2 regions of the Pseudoclavibacter sp. VKM Ac-2867 genome follow, and region 1 is predicted to be linked to the other one. Evidence: predicted binding sites of a transcription regulator. Region 1 holds the regulator's gene; the other holds the start of a gene.
What was found. The regulator HrcA, encoded in region 1, represses chaperone genes, less so after heat shock. The targets are predictions, from matches to a motif close to TTNGCACTCGNNNNNNNCGAGTGCNAA.
Positions count from the first base shown of each region.

Region 2: the regulator HrcA is predicted to act here: its motif matches at 4,833-4,859, upstream of groES (co-chaperone GroES).

Region 1 covers NZ_JADKSL010000003.1:93,678-107,884, reverse strand. Annotated here, with positions in the region: gene ITJ67_RS04865 (PhoH family protein) at 1-126, opposite strand, end outside; gene ITJ67_RS04860 (histidine triad nucleotide-binding protein) at 215-565, opposite strand; gene ITJ67_RS04855 (16S rRNA (uracil(1498)-N(3))-methyltransferase) at 575-1,345, opposite strand; gene dnaJ (molecular chaperone DnaJ) at 1,347-2,432, opposite strand; gene hrcA (heat-inducible transcriptional repressor HrcA) at 2,521-3,552, opposite strand; gene ITJ67_RS20195 (DUF4870 domain-containing protein) at 3,706-4,269, shown strand; gene hemW (radical SAM family heme chaperone HemW) at 4,276-5,484, opposite strand; gene ITJ67_RS04830 (TIGR01777 family oxidoreductase) at 5,628-6,581, shown strand; gene ITJ67_RS04825 (hypothetical protein) at 6,600-7,061, opposite strand; gene dapB (4-hydroxy-tetrahydrodipicolinate reductase) at 7,058-7,795, opposite strand; gene ITJ67_RS04815 (histidine phosphatase family protein) at 7,868-8,467, opposite strand; gene ITJ67_RS04810 (M16 family metallopeptidase) at 8,467-9,816, opposite strand; gene ITJ67_RS04805 (polyribonucleotide nucleotidyltransferase) at 9,953-12,211, opposite strand; gene ppk2 (polyphosphate kinase 2) at 12,448-13,530, opposite strand; gene rpsO (30S ribosomal protein S15) at 13,642-13,911, opposite strand; gene ITJ67_RS04790 (FKBP-type peptidyl-prolyl cis-trans isomerase) at 14,022-14,207, opposite strand, start outside.
Region 2 covers NZ_JADKSL010000001.1:534,410-548,616, reverse strand. Annotated here, with positions in the region: gene ITJ67_RS02475 (glycerol-3-phosphate dehydrogenase/oxidase) at 1-513, opposite strand, end outside; gene ITJ67_RS02470 (GuaB3 family IMP dehydrogenase-related protein) at 603-1,727, opposite strand; gene guaB (IMP dehydrogenase) at 1,809-3,314, opposite strand; gene rarD (EamA family transporter RarD) at 3,432-4,370, opposite strand; gene groES (co-chaperone GroES) at 4,504-4,797, opposite strand; gene ITJ67_RS02450 (THUMP-like domain-containing protein) at 4,936-6,126, shown strand; gene ITJ67_RS02445 (hypothetical protein) at 6,157-6,942, opposite strand; gene ITJ67_RS02440 (hypothetical protein) at 7,044-7,859, opposite strand; gene ITJ67_RS02435 (DUF4190 domain-containing protein) at 8,016-8,621, opposite strand; gene ITJ67_RS02430 (hypothetical protein) at 8,764-9,300, opposite strand; gene tsaD (tRNA (adenosine(37)-N6)-threonylcarbamoyltransferase complex transferase subunit TsaD) at 9,297-10,877, opposite strand; gene tsaB (tRNA (adenosine(37)-N6)-threonylcarbamoyltransferase complex dimerization subunit type 1 TsaB) at 10,877-11,485, opposite strand; gene tsaE (tRNA (adenosine(37)-N6)-threonylcarbamoyltransferase complex ATPase subunit type 1 TsaE) at 11,496-12,080, opposite strand; gene alr (alanine racemase) at 12,064-13,959, opposite strand; gene ITJ67_RS02405 (holo-ACP synthase) at 13,956-14,207, opposite strand, start outside.

The DNA.
Region 1 (14,207 bases):
CGCGACGACGTCGTCTCGCTCGCCGCTGAAGGTGATCTCGTTGCCGCGCGCGAGCACGCGCACGCGAGGGTGCTCGCGCTCCACGGATTTGAGCAGCCGGTCGCCGGGCCCGAGGAGCCGGACCATGGCGACGCCTTCGACCGTGGTGGTCTGCTCGACGAAATCTGTCCAGGTACCGGGCTCCCCGGGACCGTGGGACGGTGAACTGTCTTGACTAGGCAAGGGATCCTTCCGAGAGTCCTCCACCGAGGACGTGTGCGTGAACGTGGAAGACGGTCTGGCCTGCTGCCGCCCCCGAGTTGAAGATGAGCCGGAATTCGCTGTCGGTGTGCTGATCGGCGAGTCCCTGGGCCACCGCGATGACCTCGGCGAGCAGCTCCGGGTCGCCAGCCGCGAGCTGGGCGACGTTCGCGTACTCCTGGGTCTTGGGCACCACGAGGAGATGCACGGGCGCCTTCGGGCTGATGTCCTTGAAGGCGATGACCCGCTCGGACTCGAACACGATGTCGGCTGGGATCTCGCGGTTGATAATGCGCGTGAAGATGGACGGCTCTGAACTCGACATGAGACCAGCCTACGACTCGGCACTCGCGCGGGACCGAGAGTCCCACGTACCGCTCAGCGCCAGGATCGCCGCGATCGCGGCGGGAGCCGCGCTCGAGGTTCGGAGAACCCCCGCGCCGAGGTGCACGCGCCTGGCACCGGCCGCCTCGAAGGCCTCGAATTCACTCTGGTCGATGCCGCCCTCTGGCCCGACGACGAGCGTCAGTCCGGAAGCGCCTGCCGGGACCTGCTCGATGAGGGCCTGGCGCAGCGAGGTGTCGCCGAGCGGGTCGAGGACCAGCATCGGCGCGTGACCGGCGAGCGATGCGACCTCACCCGTCGAGTGCAGCGGAGCCACATCCGGGACCCACGCGGCGAGGCTCTGCTTGCTGGCTTCCCTGGCGATGGATGACCACCGCTCGCGGCCCTTCTCGGCCTTCTGGTCCCAGCGGCTCACGCTGCGCTTCGCCTGCCACGGCACGAACGCCGCCGCTCCGAGCTCCGTCGCGACCTGCACGGCGAGGTCGTCTCGGCCGCCCTTCGCCAGCGCCTGGACAACCGTGACGCGCGGAGCCGACTGCGCCACTCGTCTCGCGGCGACGACTGTGACGAGTGCGCGGTCGCGCTCAGTCAGAGCGAGCTCGCCGTCGACGATGAGGCCGCGCCCGTCGCCGAGGTGCACACGTTCGCCCACGCGCATCCGCGCGACCGCCATGTGCTTGGCCTCCGCGCCGCGCACCTCGACGACGTCACCGACGCGCAGCGCCTCGTCGAGATCCTCGACGAGGTAGAGCCACGCCACGTCAGCGACCGAATCGGTCGCGAAGCTTCGAGAACATCCCCTGCTTCTCCCGCGCGAGGCGAGGGGCCTCGTGGCGATGACGGGCAGCGAACTCCTCGATCAGCTTGCGTGACTTGCCGTCGAGCTTCGCCGGAGTCACGACCTGTACGGCGATGTCGAGATCGCCGCGATGCGTCGAGCGGAGCCGCGTGATGCCCCGACCTCGAACGGTCAGCACCTCGCCCGACTGCACGCCCGCGGGGATCTGCAGGTCGACGTCGCCGTCGAGCGCACCGACCGTGGTCGAGGTGCCCAGGATGGCGTCGGCCATCGATACCTCCACGACGCACTGGAGGTCATCGCCGTCTCGCGAGAAGACCTCGTGCGGGCGCACGCGGATCTCGAGGTAGAGGTCACCGTTCGCTCCCCCGGCGGGCCCGGCCTCGCCCCGACCGGGAAGGTGGATGCGCAGCCCGGAGTCCACTCCGGACGGGATGTCGACCGGGATGCTCACGTTCGATCGAACACGCCCCTGGCCGTGGCACGTGTCGCACGGGTGCTCGATGACCGTGCCGTAGCCGCGGCACTGCGCGCACGGCTGGTTCGTGACGACCATGCCGAGGATCGAGCGCACCTGTCGCTGCACGGACCCGGCCCCACCGCATGCCGAGCACGTCGTGGGCGAGGTGCCGGGCGCACAGCAGGTGCCCTGGCAGTTCTCGCAGGCGATCGCCGTCGTGACCTCGAGGTCCCGGTGCGTGCCGAACATGACCTCGTCGAGGTCGAGTTCGACGCGCACGAGGGCGTCCTGGCCGCGTTCCGCACGCGAGCGAGGCCCGCGGGAGCCCTGCTGGCCGAAGAAGGTCTCGAAGATGTCGCCGAAGCCACCGAAGGACTGCCCATCTGGGCCGCCCTGGTCGTACTGCCGGCGCCGCTCGGGGTCGATGAGCGTGTCATAGGCGTGCGTGACGGACTTGAAGCGCTCCGCGGCATCTTCGGACGGGTTGACGTCCGGGTGCAGCTGGCGTGCCAGCTTGCGGTAGGCCTTCTTGATCTCGTCCTGGGACGCCTCACGGCTCACGCCGAGCACGTCGTAGTGGTCTGCCAAGAGTGGCGACTCCTTCTTTGCATCTGTGTGTGTCACGCCTGCGTTGTCAGGCGCCGGGTGCATCCGCCGAGTGATCTGGCGGTGTCGGTCAGTCGTCCGAGTGCTGCTCGTCGAGCACCCGTGACAGGTAACTCGCAACCACTCGAACGGCCTGGATATTCCTCGGGTAGTCCATTCTCGTCGGCCCGACGACGCCGAGACGCGCGTCGCTGCCAGAGCTGCGGTAGCCGCTCGTCAAGATAGCCGTCTCGCCGAGGCCCAGGTCGACATTCTCCTGGCCGATGCTGACCGAGTAGGCCTCGGGGCTGGAGTGGAGCTCGTCGAGCAGCCGCAGGAGGACCACCTGCTCCTCGATGGCCTCGAGGACGGGCAGGATGCTCGACGGGAAGTCGCGTTCGGTCCGAGCGAGGTTCGCGGTGCCCGCCATGACGAGGCGCTCCTGACGGTGCGCCAGGACGAGCTCAAGCAGGTTGGCGACGACGGGAGCGAAGAGCTCCGCGTCTCGCTCCCCCATGATGCCGCTGACATCCCTGAGCTCCGCTGAAGCGCGCGCGACCGTCTTCCCGACGAGGCGGCCGGCCAGCCGATCGCGGAGCACGTGCAGCTGCTCGACGCTCACTTCGGCGCGCAGATGTCCAATGCGCTGCTCGACGCGGCCCGAGTCGGTGATGAGGACGGTGAGGACGCGCATGCTCGACAGCAGGACGAACTCGACATGCTGGATGGCGGCGTTCGCGAGCGAGGGGTACTGCGCGATCGCGACGGAGTTGGTGAGCTGCGCCAGCAGTCGCACCGAACGTCCGAGCACCTCGTCGACGTCTTCGCTGCCCTCGATGAAGGTCTCGATCGCCCGACGCTGCGCTCCGGAGAGCGGCCTGAACTCGGCGAGCCGGTCGACGAACAGTCGGTAGCCCTTGTCAGTCGGGATGCGCCCGGAGGACGTGTGCGGGGCCACGATGAGCTCGGCGTCTTCGAGCTGCGCCATGTCGTTGCGGATGGTCGCCGCGGAGACGCCGAAATCATGACGGTCTGCGATCGACTTGGAGCCCACCGGCTCACGACTCGTGACGTAGTCGGTGACGATGACGCGGAGCACCTGCATGCTTCTGTCTGAAACCACGATGCTCCTCCCTCGACGAGCTGCTGCGAGCCGGACTGGCACTCTGAACCTGAGACTGCCAATCCTACCGCTTTCCGCTCGTGCCACCAGCAGGATGCCAGGCCCTCGCAGGGCGCGCGCAGTAGCGTGAGCGAAACCGACGAGAGGAACCCCGTGTCAGATCAGAACGCACCGACCCCGCCGCCAGGACACCAGGATCTGCCTCAACAGCCGCCGTACGACCAGCCGGGACCCTACGGGCAGCAGCCACCGTACGGGCAGCAGGCTCCCAACGGTCAGCAGGTCCCGTACGGACAGCAGGCTCCCTACGGGCACCCACAGGGCGTGCAGTACCAGCAGTCTGGCCCGCAGAATGAGACAGAACCGCCGCTGACACGAGACGGCGACCGCCTCGTCGGGACCTTCGATCACCTGCTCAACATCGTCGCCCCGGCTGTCGGGCCGCTCATTCTCTGGCTTGTCACACGGCGGAGGGGACCTCTTGCCGACAGCGAGGGCCGCGAGGCGCTCAACTTCGGCATCACAGCTGCGATCGTGTACGTCGGCATCGGCGTCATCTCGCTGCTGTCGCTGATCGGCGGTCCGCTGGCGCTGATCGTTCCGCTCCTCTACCCGCTGCTCTGGGTTGCCGTCGTCGTCTACGCCATTCTCGGCGCGGTCCAGGCGAACAAGGGACTCCCCTACCGGTACCCGGTCACCTTCCGGTTCGTGAGCTGAGCCGGCTCAGGCGGCGATTCGGCGGACGATCGCGTCTGCCATGAGCCGCCCGCGGAGCGTCGGGACGAGCCGGCCCTTCAACGCGGCCCTCCCGTCGACGAGCGACTCGGCGATGAGCTCGGCGACGACACTGGAGTCATCCAGCTCGGAGATCGCGAGGCCCTCCCGCAGACGTGAGCCGAGCATGATCCGCTCGAAGCGCTTCGTCTCCTCGTCAAGCACTTCTCGCCCCATGGCCGGCGTGATGCCCTCGGCCAGCCTCGATGCGTAGGCGCTCGGATGCTTGGCGTTCCACCAGCGCACGCCGCCCACGTGGCTGTGCGCGCCGGGGCCGAAGCCCCACCAGTCCGCGTCTCGCCAGTAGGAGAGGTTGTGGCGAGAAGCGTGCTTGCCGTCGAGCGACCAGTTGCTGACCTCGTACCACTCGAACCCGGCCGCTGACAGTCGCTCCTCTGCGAGCTCGTACATGTCGGCCTGCAGGTCGTCGTCAACGGCGGGCACCTCCCCGCGGCGGATCTGCCTGGCCAGCTTCGTGCCCTCCTCGATGATGAGCGCATACGCGCTCACATGCAGCGGCTCCTGCGCCAGCGCCATGTCGAGCGATCGGCGCCAGTCGTCGATGGACTCGCCGGGAGTGCCGTAGATCAGGTCGAGGCTCGGCTCGAGCCCGACTCGCTTCGCCGCGGCGACCACGATCGGGATGCGCGCCGGATCGTGAGTGCGCTCGAGAACGCTGAGGACGTGCGGGACCGCGGACTGCATCCCGAAGCTGACTCGGGTCACTCCCGCAGCCCGTAGCTCGGCGAGCTCACGCTCGCCAACCGAGTCGGGGTTCGCCTCGACGGTGACCTCCGCGTCGGAAGCGAGGCCCCAGCGACTGCGCACTCCCTCGAGCATCCCTGCAAGGTCGCTGACGGGCAGGAGGGTCGGTGTTCCGCCCCCGAAGAAGACGGTGGATACCTCGCGAGGGGCACCGCTCAGCACCCGCTCGGCGATGACCATCTCCTTCTCGACCTCGCCGGCATAGCTGGAGCGCGAGACCCCACCCAGCTCCTCCGCCGTGTAGGTGTTGAAGTCGCAGTAGCCGCACCGCACGCGGCAGAAGGGCACGTGGATGTAGACGCCGAAGTCTCGCGACTCGGCGCCGACCAGGGCCTGCGCGGGGAGCTCTCCGCTCGGCGGCACCGGCTCACCGAGCGGCAGGGCGCTAGGCACCAAGATGGCCGTTCGGCTGGGCCCGGCTCGGGGCGAGGTTCTCGTGATGCACCCGCACAGCCTAGGCGCAATCAGGCGCGCGATCAGCCGAGCACGGCCTCGCGTTGCGCTCGCGCCCAACTGACACGACTACCTTCGAGGTCATGAGCACTCAGGCGACCTCCCCAAAGCACGTTCTCATCTCCGGCGCATCCGGAATGATCGGCCACCGTCTCATCGAGGAACTGCACGCGCACGGCCACCGCGTCACGCGGCTCGTCAGGCGCGACCCGAAGGACGCCAGCGAGTTCCGGTGGAACCCCGCCCAGAGAACCCTGGACGCGCGGGTCCTCGACGGCGTGGATGCGGTTGTGAACCTCTCCGGGTCTCCGCTCAGCAAGCTGCCGTGGACCTACAACGTGAAGAAGGAGATCCTTCGCTCTCGCGTCAACGCGACGCTCACGATCACCGGTGCGATGGCGGCCTCGTCCACACCCCCGGCGCTGCTCATCAACGGTTCGGCGTCGGGCGCGTACGGCGACCGTCCAGGGCAGGTGCTCGACGAGGACTCGGCGCTGCCCGAGACCGACGAGTTCCTTCCTCGTGTCGTCGACCGCTGGGAGCGGGCCGCGCAGACGGCCCCGGAAGGCTCCAGGGTCGTCCTCGCGCGCACCGGTCTCGTCCTGGGGCGCGGCGGAGTCCTGACCGTCCTGAAGACCCTGGCAAGCGTCGGGTTGCTCTCGCAGCTGGGCGACGGCACACAGCACTGGCCGTGGGTGAGCCTGCGCGACGAAGTGCGCGCGCTCCGCTTCCTGCTCGAGTCCGACGACGCGCAGGGGCCATACAACCTGGTCGGGCCCGCGCCCGCGACCGCCGACGAGATCCAACAGCAGCTTGCCGACGAGCTCGGGCGACCTTACAAGCTCAAGGCGCCGTCGACGCTCATCGACCTCACCCTCCAGAAGGCGGGCCGTGAGCTGTTCCTCGCCGACCAGCAGATCCGTCCGAAGCGCCTGCTCGACGCGGGCTTCACCTTCAAGGACCGCACCGCAGGTCAGGCGGTCGAGCTGGCTCTCAAGTCGCCGGAGTTCGAGCCAGAGCCCGGCGCCGGGGTCTGACCCGTCGAGTCGGGTCGCTCACGCCCCGGCGCGAGCGGCCTTCTCGAGGCGGATGCCCTCGCGCAGAGAAGCCCGGGCTCGCTTTCGGTCCCCCGAGGCCGAGTACGCCAGACCGAGGCGCATCCACGTCCTCCAGTCTTCCGGGGCGGCCTCGACCTCAGATTTCCACCTCGGGAAGTCCTCGTCGGCCGCTTCGCGGACGACGCGTCCGCTCGGTCGCTTGGGCAGGTCGTCCTCGGGCAGCTCTCCGGCGTCGGCCATGCGTCCGAGCAGTCGTTCCGTCTGCAGCCCGAAGAGCAGCTCGCGGGCGACGAAGACAACCGCGAGGACCGGGAACACGATGAGTGCGGCACCCATCACCTTGGCGACGATATCGCCCGCGAACAGGGAGACCGCCATGCCCGAGACGAAGACGATGTAGAGCAGGAGGAGCAGGGTCACGGCGGCGACGCCGAGCTTCGTGGCGAGATTGCTCTTCACGAGCGACCCGACAGTCCCGCGAGGCCGAGCACGCCGTCGAGCCCGACTGTCGTGCCCCGCGTCTCGACGGCATGCGTGATGGCGAGCCTGATGCCCTGCACATAGGCCTCCTGCGAGATCGTCTCGTGGCGAATCGTCAGCACCTCACCCTCTCCCCCGAAGATCACCTGCTGATCTGCCACGACTCCGCGCAGCCGCAGACTGTGGACGGGCACGCCCGAGACGAGCAGTCCCCGAGCGTCCTGCTCGCTGTTCGGAGCGGCAAGCGGCCGTTCCCTCGAGGCCGCGATGCGCTCCGCGGTCCGCACGGCGGTCCCTGACGGCGAATCCACCTTCTTGTCGTGGTGCGCTTCGACGATCTCGATCGATTCGAAGAAGCGCCCTGCGACGCTCGCAAGCGCGGTGCCGAGCACCGAGCCCAGGGAGAAGTTCGGGACGAAGACGACGGCACGTTCCGGAGGCACGAGGTCAGAGATGCGAGCGATCCGCTGCTCATCCCAACCGCTCGTCCCGACGACGACGTCGATGCCATGCTCCAGAGCGAAGGGGACAGCCGTCTCCGACGCCTCGAGCCGCGAGACGTCGACGAGGACATCGGCGCCGAGCATCTCATCGAGCGAAGAGGCACTCGTCAGCCCCGAATGGAGGCGGAGCCCCTCGGTCGTCTCGAGGATCCGTGCGATCAGTGTTCCCATGCGGCCGGAAGCGCCCAGAACGGCGACCTTTGTTTCCATGTCCACAAGCGTACGGCCATCGCCAGGCCGAGCAGACGACGCAGGGGGCTGCCGGCGGCGGGCCCGTCAACCTCAGACGGCGATCGAGGTACTGACTCCCGTTCGGAGTTCCGGCGTCAGGTGCGACAGGTCGTTGAAGAGCAGCAGCTCAGCCGGCTTCCTGGTCCGCACCCGGATCACCGTGAGGCCGGTGTTCACGGAGTTGAGCCCGAGCCAGCGCCAGTCGGGGGCGTCGAGGACCCGACGCACGAATTCGCCGATCACGAAGTTGTGGGTCACGAGCAGGGTGTGGCGGTCGTCGCGGCTCTTGCTGAAGAACGTGTCGTACGCGTCGTTCATCTGTGCCATGCCGGCGTCGACGACCTCGTCAGCGATGCCACCGAAGAAGCTGTCGTACGTCGACGGCGCGCCGTCCTGCCCCGTGGGGATGCAGTCGAAGAGCAGCGTGGACTCGAGCGCGGCAGGACCGCTCGTGTACTGGTCGATCACCGCACTCGTCTCGACAGCGCGATCCAGCGGTGACGTGTAGGACTCGCTGAGCGGGACGCTCGCGAGCCTGCGCCCGATCAGATGAGCCTGAGCCCGACCCCGCTCCGACAGCGGGCCGTCGGTGATTCCGTGCTCGGCATTCTCCTGCTCGCCATGCCTGACGAGGTAGAGGTAGTGCGACATCAGCGGCGCTCCAGTTCGGTCCTTGCTTCCGAGGAGAGCTTACCGACCGCAGACGCGACGAGCTCCCCACTGAACATGTCGGCGGCGACTGACTGCACCTCGTCGAGCGACACGGCTTCGACCCGCGACAGCGCTGCCTCGAGGTCGTAGAAGCGACCTGTGTGGATCTCCGCGCGCCCGAGGCGAGACATGCGTGTGTCCGCGTCCTCGATCGCAAGAGCCGAGCCGCCGGCACTCGCGCTCTTCGCGTCGGCCAGCTCCGTCGCGGTGACCCCGTCCTGGACGAGCTTCTCCGCCTCCTGGCGCAGCACCCTGACCGTCTCCAGCACGTTGTCGGGAGCGCATCCCGCGTACATGCCCGTCACCCCCACGTCGGAGTGGCTGCCACCGAACGAGTACACGGAGTAGGCGAGACCGCGCTTCTCGCGGATCTCCTGGAAGAGTCGGGACGACATGCCACCACCGAAGATCCGATGCATGAGGCCGAACGCCTCCCTGCGCGGGTCCAGCTGCGTGATTCCCTGTCCGCCGATGACCAGTGCCAGCTGCTCCAGCGGGCGCTCGATGGCCGAGAGCGGTCCTGTAGGCACTGCGGATCCTGGCTCCAGTGTCGTGGCCCTTCTGGAGACGGGGACGGCGCGTGCGTCGAGGTCCCATCCCCCGGCTCGGAGGTTGCGCTCGAGCTGCTCACGGACGACGTCATGGTTGACGGCCCCCGCGATGGTCACGACGAGCTCCTCCGGGCGGTAGTGCTGGCGGTACGAGCTCCACACGGCATCGCGGTCAGCGGCCCTGATCGAGGCCGGTGTGCCGCCGATGGGCCTCGCGAGCGGATGTGCGCCGAGCAGTGTCTCGTAGAACCGCTCCCAGACCACGTCGTTCGGGTCGTCGTCCGCCATCGCGAGCTCCTCGATGATGACGCCGCGCTCGATCTCGAACTCGGCGGCGTCGATCACGCTCGAGGTGATCATGTCACTCAGGACCTCGACGGCCATCGGGAGGTCGGCATCGCGGACCTTCGCGTGGTACAGCGTGTGCTCCTTCGCGGTCTGCGCGTTCACCTCTCCACCGACGCGCTCGAAGGCCGCTGACACCTCGAAGGCGGACCGTGTCGGTGTCCCCTTGAAGAGCAGATGCTCCAGGAAGTGCGTGGAACCGTACTCGTGCGGGCGCTCGTCGCGGGAGCCGACCGGCACCCACAGGCCGATGCTGGTGCTCGCCGCGCCGACGACTTCCTCGGTCAGGAGGCGCACCCCGCTCGGCAGCACCGAACGGCGGAAGTAACCGCCGTTCGACACTCGTGCTTCGATCTCGGGAAGGTCAAGTGGCAGTTCAATGGCATCGCGCATAACCAGTCAAGCCTAGAGCGTGTTGGCCGTCCCGGCGGCAGCCGCGAGACAACTCCCAGCGGCTCGAGACCTCACGAGACGCCGAAGGGCCCCGCGCACGGATGCGCGGGGCCCTTCAGAGCAGAGGCGAGCTGAGCTACTCAGCGCCCGCCTCGAGAGCGACGCCCTCTTCAGCAGCTGCTTCTTCGAGCACAGGTGCGAGCGACAGCTTGCCGCGGTCGTCGACCTTCGTGATCTCGACGAGGATCTTCTGGCCGACACCGAGCACGTCTTCGACGTTCTCGACGCGCTTGCCACCGGCGAGCTTGCGCACCTCAGAGATGTGCAGCAGGCCGTCCTTGCCCGGGAGCAGGGAGACGAAGGCACCGAAGGAGGCGATCTTGACGACCGTTCCCAGGTACTGCTCGCCGACCTCAGGGTTCGTCGGGTTCGCGATGGCGTTGACCGCTGCACGAGCGGCCTCAGCGGACGGACCATCGACAGCGCCAATGTATACGGTGCCGTCATCCTCGATCGAGATGTCGGCTCCGGTGTCGTCCTGGATCTGGTTGATGACCTTGCCCTTTGGCCCGATCACCTCGCCGATCTTGTCGATCGGAACGCGGACCGAGATGATGCGCGGTGCCGTAGCAGCGAGCTCATCCGGCGTGTCGATGACGGCGTTGATGGCCTTGTCGAGGATCTGGATGCGAGCATCGCGAGCCTGCGTCAGGGCGCCGTCGAGGACCGACGTCGGAATTCCGTCGAGCTTCGTGTCGAGCTGGATGGCCGTGACGAACTCCGCGGTACCGGCGACCTTGAAGTCCATGTCTCCGAGCGCGTCTTCTGCGCCGAGGATGTCGGTGAGCGCCGCGTAGCGCGTCTCGCCGTCGACCTCGTCGGACACGAGACCCATGGCGATGCCCGCGACGGGTGCGCGCAGCGGCACACCGGCGTTGAGCAGCGACAGAGTGGAGGCGCAGACCGAGCCCATCGACGTGGACCCGTTGGAGCTGAGCGCTTCCGAGACCTGACGGATCGCGTAGGGGAACTCCTCGCGGCTCGGGAGCACCGGAACGATGGCGCGCTCGGCGAGGAAGCCGTGCCCGATCTCGCGACGCTTCGGCGAACCGACGCGTCCGGTCTCACCCGTCGAGTACGGCGGGAAGTTGTAGTGGTGCAGGTAGCGCTTCGACGTGATCGGCGAGAGCGAGTCGATCTGCTGCTCGAGCTTGAGCATGTTCAGCGTGGTGACGCCGAGGATCTGCGTCTCGCCGCGCTGGAAGATCGCCGATCCGTGCACGCGTGGCACGACGTCGACCTCTGCATCGAGCTGACGGATGTCGGCCACGCCGCGACCGTCCATGCGCTTGCCCTCACGGAGGATGCGTCCGCGGACGACGTCCTTCGTGACGGTCTTGTAGGCGGCCGACACCTGACCGGCGACGGAGGCGTCGAGCTCTCCGCTTTCGATCTTGGCGGCGATCTGCTCCTTGACGCTGGCCTTCAGCGCGTCGTCGGCGTCCTGGCGCTCGATCTTGCCAGCGATCTGGTAGACGTCGACGAGTCCGTCGTGCGCGATGGCGGTGACCGCGTCGAGGGCTTCCTCCGTGTAGGGCAGGAAGACCGGGTACTCGACGACGGGCTTCGCGGCCTGGTCGGCGAGCTCCTGCTGTGCCTTCACGAGCTGCGTGAGGAACGGCTTGGAAGCCTCGAGGCCCTGTGCGACGACAGCCTCGTCGGGCTTCTGCGCGCCAGCCTGGATGAGGCCCCACGCGTGCTCGGTGGCTTCAGCCTCGACCATCATGATGGCGATGTCTTCGGTGCCGTCGGCCTTCGTGACGAGGCGGCCAGCGACCGTCAGGTCGAAGACGGCGTCGGCGAGCTGCTCGAACTTGGGGAACGCGACCCACTGGCCGTCGATGAGCGCGAGGCGGACACCGGCGATGGGGCCGGAGAACGGCACACCGCTGAGCTGTGAGGACAGCGAAGCGGCGTTGATCGCGAGAGCGTCGTAGAACTCGCCAGGAGCGATCGAGAGCACCGTCACGACGACCTGGACCTCGTTGCGGAGACCCTTGACGAACGAGGGGCGCAGCGGCCGGTCGATGAGGCGGCAGACCAGGATGGCCTCCGTCGACGGACGGCCTTCACGACGGAAGAACGATCCGGGGATCTTGCCGGCGGCGTAGCTGCGCTCTTCGACGTCGATCGTGAGCGGGAAGAAGTCGAAGTTCTCCTTCGGGTTCTTCGAGATGCTCGTTGCCGACAGCAGCATCGTCTCGTCGTCGAGGTAGGCGACGGCAGAGCCCTGCGCCTGCTGGGCGAGACGCCCTGCTTCGAAGCGGATCTTGCGCTGGCCGTGCTTGCCGTTGTCGAGAACGACTTCAGAGAACTTGATTTCGGGACCTTCCAAGAGGTCTCCTCCTTATGCGTGTTTGCACGCGAAGGGCAAGCGCGACCGGGTCTTCCCGGGCTGATCGTCAGTAGAAGACCACTGTCGCATGAGCGCCTCTAGCGCCGCGACAGGAACCCACCACCGAGGACCAGCTACTCGCCGCCCCGCGTATCTTGAGTGATTGCGCTGCTGACTCTACCAGCGGAGGGCGACGAGCAGCTGGAACCCGCACGGCGATTGCCGCACGGGCGCCGCTACTTCTTGCGAGACGCGCGAGGGAGCTCCTTCAGGAGAGGGAACTCGCCGGTCGGCTTCTCCCCCTCGTCATAGAGCTTGCTGGGCGACCCGACGATCTTCTTGTCGGCAGTGTGGGCGATGCTCTCGTCCTTCGAGGGGTAGTCGAACTGGGAGAGGACGTAGCGCATGGCCTCGAGCCTCGCCCGCTTCTTGTCGTTCGACTTGACGACCGTCCACGGCGATTCGGCGGTGTCCGTGTAGAAGAACATCGCCTCCTTGGCTTCGCTGTACTCGTCCCACTTGTCGAGGGATGCGAGGTCGGTTGGGCTCAGCTTCCACTGGCGCACCGGGTCGTCGCGACGAGCAGCGAAGCGCGCAAGCTGCTCCGCCCGGCCCACCGAGAACCAGAACTTGATGATCGTCGTGCCGGAGTTGACGAGCATCCGCTCGAACTCAGGAGCGGAACGTGTGAACTCGAGGTACTCGGTCGGGGTGCAGTACCCCATGACGCGCTCGACGCCCGCGCGGTTGTACCAAGAGCGATCGAGGAGGACCATCTCGCCCCCAGAAGGCAGATGCTCGACGTACCGCTGGAAGTACCACTGCGTCTGCTCCTTCTCCGTCGGCTTCTCGAGCGCGACCGTACGCGCACCGCGGGGGTTCAAGTGCTCCATGAAGCGCTTGATCGCACCGCCCTTGCCTGCCGCGTCCCGGCCCTCGAAGATGATGACGACCTTCTGCCCCGTCTCCTTGATCCAGGTCTGGAGCTTCAGGAGCTCGATCTGCAGCGCGCGCTTCTGCTTCTCGTACTCCTTGCGCGGCAGCTTGGCGTCGTAGGGGTAGCCGTGGCGCCAGGCCTCGCCCAGAGGATCCTCGTCACGCAGCTCGGCGAGCTCATCGACCTCTGGGGTCATGTCCGGGATGCCCGCACGGTTGAGCCGGTACTCGGCCTGAACGCTGGCCCTCTGCTTCCGAGCGCGACTCGTCGAGGTCGAGTCCGATGCGTTGGCCTCGAGGAGGGCGTCATTGCCCGATTCTGAGGCCTTCGCCTGGCTCTTGGCATCGGCGTGCGTCTTTGCTGGAGTTCGAGGTGCTGCCATGTCGCACAGCCTAGCGCCGAGGCCGCGACGCCTCACCGCAGGGCGCTGACCATGCACCGCCGAACGCGAAAAGAGCCCCTGCCGATGGCAGGGGCTCTTCGCAGAAAGTGCTTAGCGGCGAAGGCCGAGTCGCTCGATGAGCGAACGGTAGCGCGAGATGTCGACGTCGGCGAGGTAGCCGAGCAGACGACGACGCTGACCCACAAGCAGGAGGAGACCACGACGCGAGTGGTGGTCGTGCTTGTGCTCCTTGAGGTGCTCGGTGAGCTCCTTGATTCGCGTGGTGAGGATGGCAACCTGAACTTCAGGGGAACCAGTGTCACCCGGGTGCGTTGCGTACTCTTCGATGATGGCCTTCTTGCCCTCAGCGCTTAGTGCCATTGACAGACCCCCTTCTCTTTCGTTGCGCGGCGCTCGGCACACAATGTGCGAGCTCTCTTCATCCGCGGCCGTTTCACGGCAACCGAAAGAGCATAGCAGATCGGGAGCGGTCAGCTCACGCCCAGCAGGTCAATGATGAAGACCAGCGTCTTGCCGGAGAGCGGGTGCCCTCCACCAGCGGCGCCGTAGGCGAGGTGCGGCGGGAGGACCAGCTTGCGGCGACCGCCGACCTGCATGCCCGGGATGCCTTCCTGCCAGCCACGAACAAGCGCCTTCAGCGGGAAGTTGACCGACTC
Region 2 (14,207 bases), on a different contig from region 1:
ACCGCCGGAGAAGGCGTTCTTGGAGAGCCCAGGCGACATCTTCGCGACCTGGCCGCGGGTGTAGTGGCGGTGCATCGGCACGCCGGGACGCACCTCACCGGTCTTCGCGAAGAGGTCGTACATGAGCATCCCGGCCCCGATGTAGAACCGCTCGAGCGGGTTCTTCAGCGGGTAGAGGAAGCGGATGGGCTTGACCAGGTGCGGCGCGAGGCGCTGCAGCAGGAGCCCACGCTCGAGGAGCGCCTCGCGCACGAGCCCGAAGTCCATCTGCTCGAGGTAGCGGATGCCACCGTGGATGAGTTTCGACGAGCGGCTGGACGTGCCGGACGCGAAGTCCCGCGCCTCGACCATGCCGACGCTCAGGCCTCGCGTGACTGCGTCGAGCGCCGCACCCGCGCCGACCACGCCGCCACCCACGACGAGCACGTCGAGGTTCTTGGTCTTGAGGGACTCGATAGCCGCCGCGCGTTCCTGCGGGCCGAGCTTGTCGCTTCGAGAGACGCTGTTCGCCATAACCTGCTCCTCGTTCTCAGTTGCTGCTTGTGGGGGAAGTCTGGACGCTCAACCTTCGGCCAAGCCGTCAGGCGGCTCAGTCGTCCTGATCAGGCGGTCGGCGTGTAGGGCGCAACGACCATCTCGGCACGCTGGAACTCCTTGAGCTCCGAGTAGCCGGTCGTCGCCATCGAGTGGCGGAGCGCGCCCGTGAGGTTCGAGATGCCGTCGGCGCTCTCGGCTGGGCCCGCGACGATCTCCGCCATGGGCGCGACCTGGCCGACCTGCACGCGGTTTCCGCGCGGGAGCTTCTCATGACGCGCCTCGGCGCCCCAGTGCCAGCCGCGACCGGGAGCGTCCGTGGCGCGCGCGAGCGCGGCACCGATCATGACGGCGTCCGCGCCTGACGCGATGGCCTTGACGAGGTCGCCGGAGGTGCCGATGCCCCCGTCGGCGATGACGTGCACGTAGCGTCCGCCTGACTCGTCGAGGTAGTCGCGCCGCGCGCCTGCCACGTCGGCGATGGCTGTCGCCATCGGTGCGTGGATGCCGAGCACCCGACGAGTGGTCGAGGCGGCTCCCCCGCCGAAGCCGACGAGCACTCCTGCGGCACCGGTGCGCATGAGGTGCAGGGCTGCCGTGTAGGTCGCCGCACCGCCGACGATGACGGGCACGTCGAGCTCGTAGATGAACTGCTTGAGGTTGAGCGGCTCCTGGTTGCGAGACACGTGCTCCGCGGAGACGGTCGTGCCGCGGATGACGAACAGGTCGGTGCCGGCCTCGAGCACGTCGTCCATGAACTGCTGTGTGCGCTGCGGGGAGAGTGCGCCGGCGGCCGGCACTCCGGCCTCGCGGATCTGCTGGAGGCGCTCCTTGATGAGCGTGCCCTTGACCGGCTCCCGGTAGATCTCCTGCAGCTTGGCCGTCGCCTGCTTCGCGGGCAGATCAGCGATCTGGGCGAGCAGCGGCTCCGGGTCGTCATAGCGAGTCCACAGCCCCTCGAGGTCGAGCACGCCGAGGCCGCCGAGCTTGCCGAAGCCGATCGCGGTCTCGGGCGACATCACCGAGTCCATGGGTGCCGCGAGGAGCGGGATATCGAACGTGAATGCGTCGATCTTCCACGTGATGGACACGTCCTCCGGGTCACGGGTTCGCCGCGATGGCACGATGGCCACATCGTCGAAGGAGTACACGCGGCGGGCTCGCTTTGCGCGGCCGATCTCGATCTCAGTCACCTGCCTAGCCTAGCCCTCCGCGGTGCTCGCTGCTGCGGCGCGGCGGCGGGGAGACCCCGACCCGCCGCGCCGATCAGGGCTCTAGCGACGGTAGTTGGGGGCTTCCGAGACCATCTGCACATCGTGCGGGTGGGACTCCTTCAGCCCTGCCGGAGTGATCCGCACGAAGCGGCCCTTCTCCTTGAGCTCCGTGACGGTGCGAGCGCCGACGTAGAACATCGACTGGCGCAGGCCGCCCGTGAGCTGGAACACCGACTGGCGGATCGAGCCGCGGTACGCGACCTTGCCCTCGATCCCCTCGGCGATGAGCTCGTCGTCGCTCGGGACGTCCGCCTGGAAGTAGCGGTCCTTCGAGTACGAGGTGCGCTCGCCGCGCGACTGCAGTGCGCCGAGCGAGCCCATGCCGCGGTAGCTCTTAAACTGCTTGCCGTTGACGAAGATGAGGTCGCCTGGCGACTCGTCGGTGCCAGCGAGCAGCGATCCGACCATGACCGCGGATGCGCCCGCGACGAGCGCCTTCGCGATCTCGCCCGAGTACTGCAGGCCGCCGTCGGCGATGACCGGCACGCCAGCGGGGGTCGCGGCCAGCGACGCCTCGTAGACGGCCGTGATCTGAGGGACCCCGACTCCCGCGACGATGCGCGTCGTGCAGATGGAGCCAGGACCGACGCCGACCTTGACGGCGTCGGCACCCGCATCCACGAGCGCCTGGGCGCCCTCGCGGGTCGCCACGTTGCCGCCGACGACCTGCACGTGGCCCATCACCGGGTCGCTCTTGAGGCGGCGGATCATGTCGAGCACGCCGGCCGACTGGCCGTTCGCCGTGTCGACGACGAGCACGTCGACACCGGCAGCCACGAGGCGCTCCGCGCGCTCCCAGCCGTCGCCGAAGAAGCCGATCGCCGCGCCCACTCGCAGGCGCCCGGCGTCGTCCTTCGTCGCGTTCGGGTACTTGTCGCTCTTGTCGAAGTCCTTCACCGTGATGAGGCCGGCGAGCTTGCCCTCGTCGTCGATGAGCGGCAGCTTCTCGATGCGGTGCTTGCCGAGGAGCTTGTAGGCGTCGTCGCCGGAGATCCCGACGGGACCGGTCACGAGACCCTCGCCCGTCATGACCTCGTGCACGCGGGTCGTGCGCTTCTCCGACTCGGGCACGAAGCGCATGTCCCGGTTGGAGATGATGCCGACGAGCTTGCCTGTCTCCTCGTCGACGACCGGCAGGCCGGAGACGCGATACTGCCCGCAGATCTCGTCGACCTCCGCGACGGTCGCGTTGGGAGTCGTCGTCACCGGATTCGTCACCATGCCGGACTCGGAGCGCTTCACGCGATCGACCATCTCGACCTGGTCATCGATCGACAGGTTGCGGTGCAGGATGCCCATGCCGCCCTGGCGCGCCATGGCGATCGCCATGCGGGCTTCCGTGACCGTGTCCATCGCCGCAGAGACGAGCGGGACGCGCAGGGTGATGCCGCGCGTCAGCCGCGTCGTCGTGTCGACCTCAGACGGGATCACGTCGGTGTGCCCGGGAAGCAGCAGCACATCGTCGTAGGTCAATCCGGTGAAGCCAAAGGGGTCCGACTCGGTCATTACGCTCCAGGAGGTATCTGGGATGCGCCGTTCGGCGGCATCCTCGTGCATCGGGAAACAGCTCAGTGGTGATGGAACAGCGAGGACCCTGGACGCATTCCCGGGACCCTCAGCTCATCAACCTCGTGTCGGCGGACCGAGTTCGTCCGCGACCGAGGGAATCTTGGCGCCAAGTCTAGCCGTGCGCACGAGGTCGATCGTGAAGAGGATGAGGGCGCCCCAGACGATCGCGAACCCGATCCAGCGTTCGAGCGGCATGGGCTCCGAGAAGACCGCCACGGCGAGCACGAACTGCAGGATCGGCGCGATGTACTGCATGAGTCCGAGCTCGATGAGGCGCAGCCTCCTCGCGGCCGCCGCGAAGAGCAGGAGGGGCACGCTCGTGACGACGCCCGCGAACAGCAGGACGCCGGTGTTGACCGCCGACACGGAGCCGAAGGTGATGCCGCCGCCGAAGAGTACCGTCCAGAGCAGGCAGATCGCGCCGATCGGCATGATGAGCGTCGTCTCGACCGCCAGACCGGAGAGCGCATCCGCCTGGACCCCCACCCGCTTCTTCACGAGCCCATACAGCCCGAAGGTCATGGCGACGCCTAGGCCTAGCCACGGGATGCGGCCGTAGCCGAGCGAGATGACGAGCACGGCGACGAGCGAGAGCCCAACGGCGACCCACTGCAGGGGCCTGAGCTTCTCACGGAGGAAGACCAGGCCGAGCGCGACGGACACGATCGGGTTGAGGAAGTAGCCGAGCGCGGCGTCGAGGGTGTGGCCCGTCGCGACAGCCTGCACATAGAACAGCCAGTTCGCCGACACCAGGACTCCTGCGATGCCGAGGCCGAGCACAACCCGCTTCTTCGAGATGAGCTCCCGGAACGGACGCCAGGCCCGCATGACGAGCACGCCGAGCAGGCAGAACACGACGCTCAGGATGATGCGCCACGCGATGAGCTCCACGGGTGTCGTCGGAGCAGTCGCCACGACGTAGAGGGGCATGAAGCCCCAGAGCGCGTACGCGCTGAACGCCAGCCAGAGGCCGGACCGAGGAGATTCCGTCACCTCGAGATCGTACGCCCGACGTCGGGCCCCTGGAACACGAATGGCGCCCGACCCCGAGGGGTGGGCGCCATGCGCGATGCTGCTCCTGCAGATGAGACCGCCCGAACCGGCGCGGCTTCAGAAGGTGAGGAGACTAGACGATCTTCGCGAGGATGTCGCGAGCGGAGAGCACAAGGAGCTCTTCGCCGCCGTACTTGACCTCGGTTCCGCCGTACTTGGAGTAGATGACCTTGTCGCCGACCACGAGGTCGAGCGGCACGCGGTTTCCGTTGTCATCGATGCGGCCGGGGCCGACTGCGACGACTTCGCCCTCCTGGGGCTTCTCCTTGGCGGTGTCCGGAATCACAAGACCCGAAGCCGTGGTCTGCTCGGCTTCGACCTGCTTGATGACGATGCGATCCTCGAGCGGCTGAATGTTCACCGACACGGTTGACCTCTTTCTCAGCGATAGGAAGTTCAGAATTAGCACCCTCCCCATGAGAGTGCTAACTCAGAGTGTAGGGGCCAGGCGGCGACGACTGCAACGCGGCGACGTCTCGTGGCGTACGCCGGTAGCGTAGTGCTGGTGCAACGCGACGAACTCCTGGCCCTCCTCACACCAGAGGCGATGACCCTGCTCGACGACGCTCCCCCCGTCGAGTCAGCGGCAGACGCGCTTGCCCTCGTGACGAGGCTGCGCGCGGCAGGAGGCTCCGCAGAGGTCGTTGCCGCCGTCGTCACGCAGGCGAAGCTCCGGCGGCGCGCATCCGCCAAGTTCGGCCCGTTCGCCGAGCGGATGCTCTTCACCGACGCGGGCCTGCAGCAGGCGACGCGACTGCAGGTCGCGGCGCACCACGCGAACCGGTTCAGGCAGGCCGGCGCCGTGAGCGTGGCAGACCTCGGCTGCGGGATCGGCGCAGACTCCATGGCATTCGCATCGCTCGGTCTCGAGGTCACCGCATTCGACGTCGACGAGGTCACCGCCGCGATCGCGGCCCACAACCTGGCCCCGTTTCCCAACGCCCGGGTCAGGCACGACCGCGCCGAGGAGGTGGACCTCGCTGCCTTCGATGCGCTCTGGTTCGATCCGGCCCGCAGGACCACCAGCGGCGGGAGCACTGCACGCCACTTCGATCCGGCCGATTGGAGCCCATCCCTCGACTTCGTCTTCGCCGCCGGGCGCGAGCGCGCGACGGGAATCAAGCTGGGACCGGGAATCGACCACGCGTACCTCCCAGAAGACGCGGAGACGCAGTGGGTCTCCTCCAACGGCGACCTCGTCGAGGCGACGGTGTGGATGCACGACACGGCGAGGGCAGGCATCCGCCGCTCGGCCCTCGTGATCAGCAGGCACGGCACCGCCGAGCTGACGACCGGCGAGGACGTCCGGGATGCGGGCGTCGCTGCGCTGGGCGCCGTGCTCTACGAGCCGGACGCGGCGATCATCCGTGCACGCCTCATCGGCGACCTCGCTCGCTCACTCGAAGCGTCGATGATCTCGGAGAGCATCGCGTGGATGACAGCTGACCACTTCACGCCGACGCCCTTCGCGAGCGCGTTCTCGGTCCGAGAGGTGCTGCCCCTGCATGCGTCGTCGCTCAAGGGCGAGCTGCGGAAGCGAGGCATCGGCGTGCTGGAGATCAAGAAGCGGGGGGTCGACATCGACCCGGCGGAATTCAGGCGGAAGCTCTCGCTCAAGGGAGACGAGTCCGCGGTGCTCATCCTCACGAGGATCGGCGACAAACGCGTCGCCATCCTCGCCGATCGGCTCAGCTGAGGGCCACCGAACCGTCGGTCCTCGTCGTTCCTAGACGACGAGCACCACGACGAGCGTCACGATGGCGAGAAGGACCGCGAGGCCACCGGCCACCAGCCCCACGACGGCAAGCGTGCGTCCGAGGCCCTTCGGGGCACGAAGTCCCGCGATTCCGAGCCCGACGGCGCCGAGACCGAACACCAGCGACACGATGTACGCCCACCCGGGAAGCAGGAGGAGAAGCAGCGAGAGCGCGCCGAGCGCGACGCCGATGATCCCGAGCACCGGCGCAGGAGGCTTCGGCTGCTGGCCGTATCCCTGCACGCCGAACTGCTGGCCGGGCTGCTGACCGTACTGCCCCTGCTGCGGGGCTCCGTACTGCGGCTGCCCGAACTGATCCTGCTGCGGGGCTCCGTACTGCGGCTGCCCGAACTGATCCTGCTGCGGGGCTCCGTACTGCGGCTGCCCGTACTGGTTCTGCTGCGGCTGGCCGTAGCCCTGCCGCGCGGGAGCCTGCTGCTGGCCGGACGGCTGCTGGGCGCCGTAGCCAGTCGAGTAGCCAGGCTGCTGCTGGCCGTAGCCGCCGTCAGCCGGGCCATACCCGGGCTGCTGCTGGCCGTTCCCACCAGGCTGCTGCCCGTACTGCTGGTCGTTCTGCTGCCCGTACTGCGGCTGAGAAGGCCCGTACGACCCCTGGCCGTACTGGCCCTGGCCGGGCTGCTGCGCGCCGAAGGGCGGCTGGCCGTTCTGGTGCTGGCCATTCGGGTGCTGGCCGTTCTGCGGCTGGCCGTTCTGGTGGGGCTGCTGCGGGTACTGGGGGCCGTTCGGGTCAGACATGGTGTCCTTCTCAGTCGTCGACAAGGCTGCAGGTGCTGATCAAGCTTAGAGTGCGGGCGGATGCGTCCACCCGCACTCCTGCCGGTTCTTTCAGCGGGTGATCAGTATCCGTAGGACGACATGTCGCCGAGGAACATGGCTGCGACGACGATGCCGATGATCGCCACGATCACCGAGAGCACGATGGCTGCGATCGAGACCCAGAGGCCCCAGACGCGCAGCGGGCCGGCCTGCGGCTCCCGCGACTTGGCCATGATGGCGCAGACCAGGCCTGCGATACCGAGGGGAAGTCCGAGGAACGCCGTCACGAAGGTGAGCAGGATGCCCGCACCGCCGAGGGACAGCGCGACGATGCTGAGCGTGCGCTTGGGAGCCGTGGACTGTGCCGGGTAGCCGGGCGTCGCGTAGCCCTGCGGTGCCCCATAGCCCTGCGCCTGCCCCTGCGACTGCGGAGCGGCGTAGGCCGGAGCTGCACCAGCGGGAGCCTGGCTCGCGGGCGGAGCCTGACCGTACGGAGCCGCGCCGGGTGCCGCGGCTGGCTCGCTCGGTGGCGTGTAGCTCACCGAACCAGATGCCGCGGGCGGCGTGGAGCCGCTGCCCGACGACGGCGCCGAATAGTCGGTCCCGGATGCAGTGGGCGCCGAGTAGTCAGAGCCAGAGCCGGGCGCGGCTGGCGGCGTGTAGCCGCTGCCCGACGCGGCGGGGGCGGAGGAGTCGGAGTACGGCGCGGCCGGGGTCGAAGCGTCGGTGCCCGAGACGGCGGGCGGCGTGTAGTCGGTGCCGGTGGCTGCCGGGGCGGAGTAGTCGACCGACTCAGCAGGTGGCGTGTACGCGGCCGGCGCCTCGTACTGGGGAGGTGTGCTGCCATCCTCCGGGAGCCGTGGCTTGTCACCTGGGGTTGCGTTGCTGTCGCTCATTGCGGAGCTCCTTCCGGTTCAGCCGTTTTCGCGGCGGTTGAGGCTGGTGTTCACGTGCGTGGAGCAAGCGGCGACGCCTTCAGTGGCGCACGCCCATGTCCTAGGTTCCCAGGGTTTGACTGGGAACCGTCACACAAGGTTCAGGAAGGCCCACGTTCAGTAGGAGCTGAGGCCCCCGAGCAGTCCGATTCCTCCGAAGAAGAGGAGGGCGAGGACAAGCAGGAGCAGGAGTCCGAAGACCGAGATGAAACCGAGCACGATAGCGGTGATGGCGAGCGCCCGTCCGCGCGGCTCACGACGCAGCGCGATGAAGCCGCACACGATGCCAGCGATCCCGACCATCCACCAGACGAACTGGAGGACGGGGATGAGCGAGACGAAGAAGGAGCCTCCGCTCAGGCACAGGGCCACGATGCTCAGGGTCAGCGTCCCGGCAGCAGCCGGGCGAGGCGCCGTGTACGGCGCTTGAACGTAGGGCGTCACCGGATAGGCGAGGTGCTGCGAGGGGGCCGCCTGCGCCCCATGGCTACCGGGGCCCCAGCTCTCGCTCGGCGCGGTGTGGCCGTAGCCGGCGTCCTGGCCGTAGCCGAAACCCTGACCGTAGCCCGCATCCTGCCGGTAGCCCGAGTCGTGCCCGTAGCCATTCCCGTTGCCGGAGCCGGGGATGTCGCCTCGCGCCTCCCGCGGCTCGCCGACGGGCTGCGCGCCGACGTTCGGGGCCGGTATCCGCTCGACGGGGCCATCTGGTGTCGACCAGGTCATGTCCGCTCCTTTCGAGAGGTGATGAGATGCTCCAACGTTACGGCGACCTGCTCAACGCCACGTCATCCCCATGGCCTCGGGTTCGTCATCCCGCAGGATGACTTCGAACCTCGCAGGGCACGGCTCTCGCTGGAGCGCTGACTCAGGCGACGATGAAGGCGAAGCCAACGCAGCCCACGACCGCCGCCGCAGCGAGCACGAGCGCGAGAATCCAACCGCGGTGGCGCCGCCCGAGCACCGCGAGCAGGAGCGCCACTGCGCCGAGACTCGCCCCGAGGTACAGGGGCCAGAGCGGCGAGGGGGTCACGGATACGGAGAGCGAGACAGCGAGGACCGCCGCGGCAAGCGACAGCAGCACGGAGAGGATGATCGCGAGGCGACTGAGCCCGAGCCCAGAAGGCACCGGTGCCGTCCCGGCGCGAGCGGACGCAGGAGCCATCGCGGTCTCCTGCACGTGCGCGACCGCCGGGTCGATGCCCTGGCCCTGCTCCGGACTCTGGCGCTCCGCTGATCTGGGTGCAGAACTGCCATCGACGGGAGCAGACTTCTCCTCGCCCCTCGAGCGCGGGGTGAGGGCCGAGTAGGCGGCGTTGCTGGTGTCATCGACCGGAGTGCGGTCGATGGGGGGAAGCTCCACGGGCTTGCGCGGCGGCAGCTTCGGCTGATCGGGTGTTGTCATCGGTGCTCCCCCAGAGCTGGTTTCCCCTGCGGCGCATGCTGCGTGGCCACCGGCAGCGTCGAGTCCGCCGCGAAGTCGAGCGGGGAGGGAGGCTTGCCCGCAGTGACGAGCATCGCGCCGACGGCGGCGATCATCGCCCCGTTGTCGGTGCAGAGCCGAAGCGGGGGGATGCGCAACTCGATGCCGGCGGCAGCGCAGCGCTCCTCCGCGAGCTCACGGACGCGCGCGTTCGCCGCCACTCCCCCGCCGAGCACGAGGCGAGGCACGCCGAGGGCCGTGCAGGCCGCCACCGCCTTCGCCGTCAGCACATCGGCGACAGCTTCGCGGAAGCTCGCCGCGACATCGGCGACCGGCACCGGCTCCCCTGCGTCTTCCTTCGCCTCGACCCAGCGGGCCACGGCGGTCTTGAGCCCGGAGAAGGAGAAGTCGTAGCGGTGCCGCTCGAGGTCCTTCGGCTTGGTGAGCCCGCGCGGGAACCGGATCGCCTTCGGATCCCCTCCGGCAGCTGCCTTGTCGATCTCGGGTCCCCCCGGGTAGGGCAGGCGCAGCAGTCGCGCCACCTTGTCGAACGCCTCGCCAGCCGCATCGTCGATCGTCTCGCCGAGCTGCTCCACGTCGTCGACGAGGTCGCGAACATGCAGGAGGGACGTGTGCCCCCCTGAGACGAGCAGCGCCACCGCTGGCAGCTCGAGCTGACCCACGTCGTCGCGCAGGACGTCAGCGGCGACGTGACCCACCAGATGGTTCACGGTGTAGAGCGGGATACCGGTGGCGACGTGCAGGGCCTTCGCCGCTGCCGTTCCGACCATGAGCGCACCCGCGAGGCCCGGGCCCTGGGTGACGGCGATCGCGTCGAGGTCCTCGAGCGAGACTCCCGCCGTCTCGAGCGCCGCCGAGATGGTCGGCACGATCGCGTCAGCGTGGGCACGTGCGGCGATCTCGGGAACGACACCACCGAAGATGGCGTGCTCGTCCATCGAGGAGGCGACCTCGTTGGCGAGCAGCACCCGACCGCGGACGATGCCGACACCCGTCTCGTCGCACGATGATTCGATGCCGAGCACAAGCGGCTCCCTCCGAGCACCGGCAGCGACACGCGCCTCGGCAGACGCCCGAACCCCCGGCAGCTGCCCTCGCATCACGATCGCATCCACGCCCTCTCTCGGGTAGTACTTGGGTCGGCGTCCGATCTCCTCGAAGCCGAGCCGCGAGTAGAGGGCACGAGCGGCCTCGCCGTTCTCGCGCACCTCGAGGAACACCTGCTTCGCGCCGCGTCCCTCCGCCCACGCGAAGAGCTCGGCCAGCATCCGGGTGGCCCATCCGCCGCGCCGAAGCCGCTCGTCGACGGCGATGGTCTGCAGATCAGCCTCACCACCACCCTGGAGCGCCATGACGCCCGCAGCCGCCAGGATCTCGCCGCTCGCGGCGTCCTCGACGACCACATATCGCGTGTGCTCGCTCTTGACCTCGCCCGCGAGCATCGACGGCGACCACGGGTCGAGCGGGAATGCGGCCTCGTCGAGACGCACCATCGAAGGAATGTCCTCGTGCGAGGCGTCTCGCAGCATGGCGCGCATCAGCCGGTCACCCGCTTCGGGCCATTCGACGGGACCGCGTCGGCACCCCGCAGGTACAGAATCGTGTTGGCCTCCGCTTCGAGCCCCTGGACCTCACGGTCGAGCCAGGCGAGTGCGAGGTGAGCGGCCGAGATCGTCCTCGTGTCGAAGCGGTGGTCGGCAGCGGGGACTGCATCAGGCCGGTGCAGCTCAGAGCTGCTCGCGACGAGCAGCCCTTGCTCGTACCGCGAACAGGCGAGCTCCCCCCGGCGGGCATCCGTCGTGACCAGCAGATCGCCGGCAGCCTCCGGATGATCCGCGCGCCATTCGTGGGCCGCCGCATCGTGGCTTGGCATCGGGATGAAACGCGCGCCGCGTGCGAACGCGAACGTGCGCGCGGCGGCCACGCCGACACGCAGCCCAGTGAAGGGGCCAGGACCCATGCCACCGACGACCTGCGTGACGTGCTGCGGAGAGAGCCCGGCGTCTGCGAGCACCTCCGCGATCGCCACTCCGACGACCTCAGCATGGTGTCGGGTGTCGGCGGTGCGCCGTTCTGCGAGCACCCGGCCGTGCGGGGTGACGATCGCGACATCCGTGCCCGCTGACGTATCGATCGCTAAGAGCATGCGAGTGATTCTACGCGGGGACCACACCGAACTCGGTCCGCAGCGCGTCCCCGAGGGCGGCGGCTATCGGACGATCCCACGGACCCACGACCGTGAGCGTGACGCGGCGCGGGTCCAACGGCTCGTCATCGCTCCAGTCGGCACCACCGGGCCCCTCGATGACCTCGGGCTCGAGCGGCGGGGATGCCGCGGAACGGTCGATCGTGATCTCCAGCCAGCGGTCGGTGATCAGCGGAACCGCTTCGCGCCCCCACTCGACGACGGTGACGCTGGCAGCCAGATCCAGACCGAGGTCGTCGAGCTCGGCTGGATCGCCGAGACGGTACGCATCCACGTGGATGAGCTCGGGCCCCGCTCCGAGCGAAGGATGCGTGCGCGCCAGCACGAAGGTCGGACTCGTGACCGGACCCCGCACGTTGAGCGCAGCCCCGAGGCCCCGCGCGAACGTCGTCTTGCCCGCGCCCAACGGCCCCGTCAGCACGAGCACATCGCCCGCGAGCAGCAGCGCGCCGATGAGCTCTCCCGCGCGCATCATGTCATCCGCGGTCGCGAGCTCCACCGTGATGCTCGGAGTCAGGTCAGTGCCCACACCCATCCGCCCTTCCTCCATCGCGACGTTCCCGCCGCACGACGCGCGGCCCGAGCGCCGCCACGAACGCCTGCGGCGACACTGCTGACCACGACGCCCACTCCTGGAGGTGGATATCACCGGGTTCAGGCCCGAACACCGAGACCGGCATGCCGATCCATGCCTCCTGGTCCTGCAGATCGATGACGACCTGATCCATGGCGACTCGGCCGACGATCGGCCGGCGCTGGCCACCCACGACAACCTCACCCTGCCCCGCGACCCTGCGCGGGATGGCGTCGGCATAGCCGAGCGGCACGAGCCCGAGCGTCGTGGACTCCTCGGCCACCCAGTCGTAGCCGTAGGAGACACCGTGGCCCGCTGTCACCCGTTTCACGTGCACGAGCTCCGTCGTGAGCGCGACAGGAAGCGGCTCGCTCGGCTCGTCGAAGCTGTAGATTCCACGGCTGCCAGGATCCCTGGTCCGCTCGTGGTCGACGAGCGTGCTCGATCGTGCCGCCTTCCCGACGTTCGCGAGGTCCGTGTTGGCCGCGACGAGTGGCAGCAAGCCGTGCTCGAGTGCCAGACCGGCCACGAGAGCACCACCGAGTCCGTAGGCGTCGGCGGAGACGTCGACGCTGAAGAGCCTGGCCGCGTGGCGCGCCCCCATGCCGTTCCCCAGCGCCGCCGCGAGGTCGCGTGCCCGTTCGCCCATGCGGGCGTGCAGCATGTCGACGTCGACCCAGAGCTCGCGGCGGGGCGCAAGCGCGAGCCCCGCCTCCTCGTCCGGAGCGGCAGCAGCCACATGGTGAGGCTCGGCAGGAGAGCTCGCGCCCGAGGAGCGGCGCGGGAGGCGTGAGCTCAACCGGGTGACGACCTCGTAGTTGATGGTCCCGGCGGCGGAGGCCCATGCGTCCGCGCTCGCCGAGCTTGCCGCGTCGATGACCAGCAGCCGAGGCGGCTCGTCGCTGCGGTCCAGACGTCCGGACGCCGACACGGTTCCCTCGAGCGGTTCGACTCGCAACTCGAGGGTGTCGAGGGCGACGACATTCCAACGAGCACCGGTGTCATCGGCGAGCTCCAGGGAGCCAGGCTCGATCGGCGGCAGACCGGCAGCGTGCCCGAGATCGACCCTGAAGCCGCGCTGATCCTCGAAGATCGGGGCGCTCAGCGACAGGGCGGGCCTCAGCTCGACCGGGCAATCCGTGTCAGCGGAGAACGGCGAGAGGCCGTACAGGGAGACTCCGAGGCGCACGAGATCGAAGCGCGCCTCCGGCAGCGACATCGAACCGGCCGTCGCGGCGAGGTGACGCACCGACGGAGTCAGTCCACGCCGAGCCGCGAGCTCGAGCGCACGCTCGAACGAAGCGAGCTGAGCACGATCCGCATCAGTACCCGCACCAGCCAGATGGCTGAACAGTCCCTCGAGGCGGATGAGCCCACGCCCCTCGAGCTCCGCCGCCTTCGTGAACGCCGACTCCCACTCCGCCGGGCTGATCCCGTTGCGCCCGAGGCCCGTGTCCAGTTTGAGGTGGACGACCACACAGCGCTCAGAGTGCTCGAGACGACCCAGGCCGATGTCGACGAGCTCGAGTTGCGCGAGCGAGGAGATACCGAGCTCGATCTCCGCATCCAACGCGGCGAGCCAGTCGGTGCGAGCCCCGTGCATCCACGCCAGAATCGGCGCAGTGATACCCGCCTCCCGGAGTGCTAGGGCCTCCCGGAGGTCGACGACGCCGAGACGCTCAGCGCCTCCCTCGAGCGCGGCACGAGCCACGTCGGGCGCCCCGTGTCCGTACGCATTCGCCTTGACGACCGCAAGGAGCGGCGTGCCAGTGAGCTCCGCGATCGCCCGGACGTTCGCCCGGACAGCATCGAGATCGATATCGACGCGAGCGCCGCTCACGAGCCGGCCCCAGCCGAGGCCCCACGTTCGGCAATGACAAAGGCCGTCGCGGTCGTGCGCTCATGTGTCAGCGAGAGGTGCAGGTGATCGACCCCCACCAGCTCGAGATGCGCGCGCAGCGCGGGCGTCACGGCGAACTCGGGACGACCAGCAGGCCCGCTCTCGACCTCGAAGTCGAGGAAGCTGAGCGAGCCGATGCCGCCGAGCGCCTTCACCGCGGCCTCTCGTGCAGCGAACCGAGCGCCGAG